DNA from 2 places in the Achromobacter pestifer genome. Region 2 is predicted to be linked to the other one. Evidence: predicted binding sites of a transcription regulator. Region 2 holds the regulator's gene; the other holds the start of a gene.
The links. The regulator FliA, encoded in region 2, starts transcription of late flagellar genes. The targets are predictions, from matches to a motif close to CTAAAGTTTNNNNNNNNNNNGCCGNTA.

Region 1 (3,855 bases), on a different replicon from region 2:
CGATTAGGACATTTTGCCCTAATATAGCACTTGAAGGCCGGGCATTTCGCCCAGGTCAACTACCGGAGAAAGTCCGATGAACACCCAAGAGCAACCCGTTACCGCTTCCCTGGTCGCCGAGGCCCAGCGCCTCGACTTCCTGCCCGCCTACTTCGGCCCGCGTCTGATGATGCGCGGCGAGGCCCTGGTGTATGCCTGGCTTCGCCGGCTCTGCGAACGCTACAGCGGCGCGTATTGGCACTACTACACCTTGTCGGACGGCGGTTTTTACATGGCCCCCGACCTGGCCGACCGCCTGGAGATCGAGGTGGACGGCAACGGCTTCCGAGGCGAGTTGTCGGCCGACGCCGCCGGCATTGTCGCAACCCTGTTCGCGCTGGGCCAGCTCGCGGCCGAGGCCGCCGACACGGACGCCGGCGATGCCCTGATCGACCGCTATCACTTCCTGCGCGGCTTCGCAGCCAGCCACGCCGAGGCGGCCGCGATCTACCGGGCTATTGACTGATGAGGGGCGGCCCCGGCTTCGGCCGGGGCTTCCAGGAGGCGACCATGACCAGGAACAACGCTCCCCAGGCACCGACGAACAGCTACGCGACGGACGGCAAGTGCCACAACGCCGAGCCGGGCACCTACGGCCACGAATGCGGCAAGCCGGCCGCATGGATCGGCACGAACCACAAGGGGTTCAGCTCGGGATTCTGCGACGACTGCAAGCGCCACGGCTACGAAGCCCGCGACGTGATCGCGTGGCGGCGTGCTGACACTTGAGGGGCCGGCCGATGGCGAAGAAACGCAAGACGCCGGCCCAGCCGGGCCAGGACTGGAACGCGCCGGCGGCCGAGCTGCTGGCCGAGCTGCCCACCGAACGCGACGAGCTGCTGGCCGCCGCCGTGGCGGCCGTGGTGGAGATCGACGCGGCGATCATGCGCGGCGACGGTGCGGCCGCCGAGGCGGCCAGCGACCGATACGAGGCCGTCATCTGGAAGATGAACGGCGGAACGCACGTGGGCAGCATGGCCGACCACGACGCGCCCGGCCAGGTCATCGAGCGCCATTGCGCGGCGGTGCCTGGCGACGTGCCCTTGTGGGGCCAGCGCGGCCAGTTCCTGGTCGCGGATGGCGACATGCGCGCCCTGGTGGAGTACGAGGCCGGCTACGGCGGGCCGCTGGGTGCCCACTTCCAGTTCCACGTCATCGACCTGGACAGGCCGTTTATCTCCGAAACGGGCTACCGCTCGCACTTCGACACGGCGCAGGGCTGCATGACGGTGGACGAGGTTGCGCGCGGCATCCTGGCTGCGCAGCGAGCCGAGAAGAAGCGCCCGGTGATGGTCGAGGCCAGCTACCGCGACCGCCTGGCCGATGCTCCCCTGCCCGCTTGGCTGGCCGGCCTGGAGCCGCCGGCGCGGCGCGAACCGGCGACCGTCCTGGTGCCGCCGGGGTTCGTCCTGGTCGATGTGGTGCTGCCCTCGCATCGGGCCTTCATCGCCAGGCGCTGGGCGGCCGAGGCCGCGACCAGGATCAAGGCGGCCAGGGCCGCCGGGTTGGACGCCAAGGGAAAAATCACCGGCGCAGGCCCGGAGCGAGATCCCGCATCGCCAGAAACGACGATGACCTGCAGCATCGTCAAAGCCGACGATGCCGAGCCGGTCGAGGGCGGGCCTGTATCGCCGGAAACGACGATGCCGGGAGCGAGCGCGGCAACCTGCAGCATCGCCAGGAATGGCGATGGAGGCCCGGCCGACCGGGTGGAGTTCAAGCCCGGCCAGCGGTGCGAGATCGTGAGCGTCCATCACCCGGTTTTCGACCGCTACATCGGCAAGCGCATCATCATCGTGAAGGTGCATCCCGACACCCGCCAGGTGTGGGCGCACGACGACAGGCCGGTAACGTACAAGACCAATCGCGCAGGCCGGCGCGTGGTCGATTCAGACCCGAGCTGCATCCAGTCGATCTACGGCTTCGACCAGTTGCGGCTTATCACTTGACCAGGAGAACGAACGAATGACGAACGACGCCAATATCCGGCTGGAGTGCTTGAAGCCGGCCGAACGCTGGGCACAACCGACCGGCGAGGAAGTCCGCGAGGTGCTGCGCCTGGCCGGGTTCAGCGGCAGCAAGGCCGCGAAGGCGCTGGGGCTGGGCGCGAAGGGCGACCGCACGATCCGCCGCTGGATCGGCGAGGACACCCCGATTCCCTATGCGGCATGGGCGATCCTGTGCGACCTGGCCGGGCTGGGCGTGATCTGGAAAGAGGATTGACGCCAAGGGAAAGGTTTTAGCGGCTAAAGTTTAGCCTTCGGATTCCGGTAAAGCGAAAAAAGTTTAGCTAAAGTGCTTGACAGGCTAGGGCATTTTGCCCTAATATAGCACTTGAAGGCCGGGCACATCGCCCAGGTCAACTACCGGAGAAAGTCCGATGAGCGACAACAAGATCATGCCCTGGATTGACGAGCTGGAGGGCGCGGCAGCGACCGACTTCCCGGCCCGCCGTGACGAGATCGCGGCCATGATGGCCGAGGCGGCCGAGCTGGTGCGCAAAGCCGAGGAACTGCGCGGCAAGGCGTACTTCGCCGGATGCTCCCTGGAGGGGCAGGCCAAGGGCCATTGGTCGATGGAAGCCGTCGAGCAGGCCAAGCGCCGGGCCGGCTGGTAAGAGCACATGGCCCGGTCGGCAACGGCCGGGCCTATCGAGGACGCCAAGAAGGGAGTATTGCGTGAGCCGAGGCAAGATCAAGGGCGGCCCCAGGTGGAGGAACGCCCCGGAGTGATCCGGGGCGCTTGGCCTGGTGCTGGCACACCGTAACCATGCTTCCGAGTGGGAGCACCCAGCATTCAACACGTAAGCGCGTGGAGGGTCAAGCTATGTCCAACATCATCAAGTTCCCCAAGGAGATCGAGCAGCCCGCCGCGCCCGCGCCGGTGGAGCCTGCCGCCGCGCCTGCTGCCCCCAACAAGGCCCCCGGTGCTGGCCTGCTGGCCGGCCTGGTCAAGTTCGTATGGGTGGCGACCGTGTTGGTCTGGCCGATCCTCAAGTGGGTGCTGTCGATTGCCACCTTCTTTCAGTTCGTGCGGATGCTCTACCACTGGAACACGCCTGGCGTGTATGCCGGCTGGTCGTTCCTGGTGTACTTCGCGGTGCTGACCGCGATCACCTACTTCGTTTCGATCTACAAGCCGAAGGGGCTTTGACATGAAAAAACAGACCCTGCCCTACCCGCCGGGATTCGTGGAGCCAACCACGGGCCGCGTGGCCGTCCTGGTGCGCGAGTACGCGGCCAGCGATTTGAACGGCGATGCGCCGGCCTATTGGTACAGCGCGCAATCCGAGGAATGGGGCCTTGACCCCTGGCGGCTCGTTGAAGGCGTCGATCCGCATGTGCATGGCGGTTCGTTCGACGTGTGCTTTGCGAGCGGCGGCACGCGCACCGTGGGGCCGTTGATGACGTTCTTCGTGAGCGCCGACCACGCGCAGCAGCTCGCAGTTTCGCGCGCCGCGTCGCAGATGGGGCGCTACGGAATGCGGGTGGTCGAGGTTCAGCAAGGCCCCGACGACCTCAAGCGCCTAGCCGCGCTGTATTCGGATGACGCCAAGAAGGGGTGATTTTTAGCCGCTAAAAGGCTTGACGCGCCCGGCGAGTTTAGCTAAACTTCTGCACATGGTCGGCGGCTGGCACCGCCTTTTGTTCAACAACCGGGTGTGGAGTTTATATGGGTGTTCTCCATGAAGAAACGGCTAACCGAAGCCCAATTCCAGGCGGCGATCAAGGGCCTGGAGATCGGGCAACAGACCATCGACATAGCGCGCGGCGTGCTGGTCGATGGAAGGCCCCAGGCCGAGTTTGTGGCCTCGCT
Region 2 (3,855 bases):
CTCACCACGAGAAAACCGATAACAATCAACACATCAGGCCCCTGCCAACGAAGTCTAAAACCGGCGTCAATGATCCCCTGTTCCCCTCGACCCAAAAAGGCGGGTTACGGGGGGTTTTCCAGGGCTTTTGATGTATTTGGATACCGCCGGTCAGAGCCGGGCGGTGTTCGCGACGGGCGCGGGGCGGGTGCCGGCGCGCGCCTTGGCCGCGGCGCGGGTCTTGCCGGCGCGGGGTGGCGGCCGGCAGATCGCGCACACGAAATCCGATTGAGGATCGTGGGCGTGAGCGATGAAATGGCCTCCGCACTGGCGGCAGGCGGACATTTGCAGCATGCCGCTGTCGAAAAAACGCACCAGCATCCAGGCCCGCGTGAAGCTCAGGACGGGTTCCGTGCTTTCAGCGGCATCCATGCCGGCGTTTTCGAGATAGAGGCGATAGGCGTCGATGGTGGCGCGTATGCCCTTGCTGCTGGTACGCGTATTCAGGAACGAATACACGTTGTAAAAGAGCGAGGAGTGGATGTTCGGCAGCCAGGTCATGAACCAGTCGACCGAAAAAGGCAGCATGCCCTTGGGTGGCGAGCAGCCGCGAATTTCGCGGTACAGGCGCGCCAGGCGGTCATGGCTGAGGCTGGTTTCAGCCTCCAGCACCTGCAGCCGAGCTCCCAAAGTGATCATGGAGCTGGCAAGCAGGATGTCATCCGCTTCCTGCGAAACGCTCTTGGTGGCCATTACACGTGCTTCCGGATGGAATGATCAGGCCGTCAGGCCAATTCTTCGACAGGCTGCTTGGCCAGCAGAATGGTTGCATGCGCTTGCTGCAGCGCACCGCCCAGCACGTCATGGGTCAGCGCGGACAACAGGCTGTAGTCGTCGAAGCGGAAACGGCACAGCAGCGAGCTGGAGCTTGCGAGCTTGACCAATTGCGCCGGCGATAGGCGCATGAGGATGTCAGCGACCTCATTGCTGAATCCCAGGCGGAACATCGACGCCGCGTAGTCGTCGCGCAGCATGCGTTGCGCCAGTAACAAATAGGACAGATTCACTTCACGAATGTCTGTCAGCAATGAATTTTCGACTTGTTGCACGCCCAACTCCCTATTCCCTATCCCGCCGATGGGGGCTTGTGTAAGCAAAAGCACCGGAATTCCGGCGCCTTTACGTTCGATACATCCTGCATTGATGCGAAATGTATCATTTGTTCGCAATTTAAGTAAAATTTACCACAGCTGATGTCATTTTCTATGACTTATATGACAAAACTTTGTTGATGTTGCGCAACTTACCGCTTTCGATACACCTTGACATATAAATTTCAGACAAATTTACGTCAATTTGGCAAATAAGCATTCAAAACATTGCGTACTTTGAGGAATGAAACGGTGTTGTTTGCCGACAATGGCACCTTGCAGATCACTGAATCCACCTAGCTTCAGCGCAGCCGCGCGTTTGTCGACAATGTCGCAAATTGACAACAGCCAACAACGCGCCACGATGGACACCGCCCGACATTCCCGCAATGCCTCACGCAGATGACAGCCTGGTCGACTATGCCCCGCTAGTGCGGAAGCTGGCCCTGCAATTGCTCGCCCGGCTACCCGCCAGCGTAGAACTCGACGACCTGATACAGGCCGGCATGATCGGCCTGCTCGACGCCGTGCGCCGCTATCAGGAAACCCCCGACGCCCAATTCGAGACCTACGCCACCACCCGCATCCGCGGCGCGATGCTGGACGAACTCCGCGGCCAGGATTGGCTGCCCCGTAGCGTCCGCGCCAAGGCGCGCAAGATCGAACAGGCCATCCAGCAGCTGGAGCAGCGTTTGATGCGCGCCCCGAGCGAAGCCGAAATCGCGCAACAACTCGACATGCCGCTGAACGAGTACCAATCGCTGCTGCACGACGCCCAGGGCGTACAGATCGTGCACTACGAGGACTTCACCACCGAACCCGACTCTGCCAGCGGCCAATCCGACTGGGCCGCCACGCTGAACCATGGCGCCGCCGGCGGCAATCCGCTGGATTCGCTGCTGGCCGGCGACTTCCGCCAGGCGCTGATCCACGCCATCGACGCCCTCCCCGAGCGTGAAAAGCTGCTGTTGTCGCTTTGTTACGAACAGGGGCTGAACCTGAAGGAGATCGGCGCAATCCTGAATGTGACCGAAGCGCGGGTGTGCCAACTGAGGTCGCAGGCGACGGCACGGATACGGGCGAAGCTGAAGGAACAGGCGTGGCACGAGTTGCCCCAGGACGGGCAGATTGCACAGGTGATATAGATAGGCACAAGCTCGGCACGTGCCGGGACGCCCTTGCCGCGACAGCCCTGGCCACCAAAGGCCCTGAACATGACGGACGCACCTCGCGTCCGTTTTACATCGTGTGCCCGCCACGCATGAAGGACCGTGGAAATGCGCTCTGTACATGCTTCTGGGTGCAGGGATGAGGACGACGGGCGCGCTTACACCATATGGCCGCAGCGACTTGAGCAGCTGGGCCGCAGGCCAGGCAACGGCCCCCTCCCTTCGGACAGAAAGAAAAATGTCGACTTTCGCGAAATAGCGCTAAAGATTGATTTTGGACTGCCGTAATCCTGGCAACGGAGAGATTCCTAGACACCAAGTCAACGAACTTTCCCGTTAACACCAGTGGGCGGCCTTGCTGCCCAGTTTGAAGAAGCCTTTCTCTCTTGGGAGCCTGAACATGGCTGCAGTCATCAATACCAACTATCTCTCGCTGGTTGCTCAAAACAACCTGAACAAGTCGCAATCGGCTCTGGGCAGCGCCATCGAGCGTCTGTCGTCGGGTCTGCGCATCAACAGCGCCAAGGACGACGCCGCTGGCCAAGCCATCGCCAACCGCTTCACCGCCAACGTCAAGGGCCTGACCCAAGCCGCTCGCAACGCCAACGACGGCATCTCGATCGCTCAGACGACCGAAGGCGCGCTGAACGAAATCAACAACAACCTGCAGCGCATCCGCCAGCTGTCCGTGCAAGCCACCAACGGCACGAACTCCGGCACCGACCTGAACTCGATCCAGGACGAAATCAAGCAGCGCCTGGAAGAAATCGACCGCGTGTCGGCCCAGACCCAGTTCAACGGCGTGAAGGTCCTGGCCAAGGACAGCACCCTGAAGATTCAAGTCGGCGCCAACGACGGCGAAACCATCGACATCGACCTGAAGGAAATCACCGCGTCCACGCTGGGCCTGCAAGGCTTCAACGTCAACGGCGTCAAGGGTGCCGCCACCAAGTTCGACGGCGTAAGCGCAGCGCAGAAGGCGCAGATCAAGGCCAACTATGGTGACAGCACCGCGGTTACCAAGGTCGCCGTCGCTCCCGGCTCGTTTGCAGCCGACCTGAGCGCCCGCCTGGGCGTGGTGGCCGGTAGCGTCGCCCTGGAAGCGGACGCCTATCAGGACGACTCGGGCAATTGGTTCGCCAAGGTGAACATCACTCCTGCCAGCGCTACTGAATCGGCAGCCTTGAAGGCATCCGGCTTCAACATCGATGCCACCAAGACCGGCTCCTACTACGTCGCTCTGGATCCGGCCAAGGCTGATTTCACCGCAACGGCGGGCACCGCTACGTTCACCCCCGATGGCAAGACGCTCAGCTTCGGTTCGCTGGTGCAAGGCTCGACCACCAACGCGCTGGCTACCATGGACAGCGCACTGGCGAGCGTTGATTCCTTGCGTAGCTCGCTGGGCGCCCTGCAGAACCGCTTCGAATCGACCGTTGCCAACCTGAACAACACGATCACGAACCTGTCCGCAGCCCGTTCGCGCATCGAAGATTCGGACTACGCGACCGAAGTGTCGAACATGACCAAGAACCAGATCCTGCAACAGGCCGGCA

Region 1: a site for FliA is predicted at 2,286-2,312, ahead of kleA (stable inheritance protein KleA). Genes of this name have one in related genera too.

The regions. Positions count from the first base shown of each region.
Region 1 covers NZ_CP053984.1:4,733-8,587, reverse strand. The annotation lists gene FOC84_RS00070 (antirestriction protein) at 77-505, shown strand; gene FOC84_RS00065 (hypothetical protein) at 550-768, shown strand; gene FOC84_RS00060 (hypothetical protein) at 780-1,988, shown strand; gene korC (transcriptional repressor KorC) at 2,005-2,262, shown strand; gene kleA (stable inheritance protein KleA) at 2,420-2,656, shown strand; gene kleE (KleE stable inheritance protein) at 2,866-3,192, shown strand; gene FOC84_RS00040 (DUF2761 domain-containing protein) at 3,194-3,604, shown strand; gene FOC84_RS00035 (transcriptional regulator KorA) at 3,725-3,855, shown strand, end outside.
Region 2 covers NZ_CP053985.1:6,829,962-6,833,816, forward strand. The annotation lists gene motA (flagellar motor stator protein MotA) at 1-32, opposite strand, end outside; gene flhC (flagellar transcriptional regulator FlhC) at 151-732, opposite strand; gene flhD (flagellar transcriptional regulator FlhD) at 765-1,088, opposite strand; gene FOC84_RS32145 (RNA polymerase sigma factor FliA) at 1,520-2,275, shown strand; gene FOC84_RS32150 (FliC/FljB family flagellin) at 2,700-3,855, shown strand, end outside.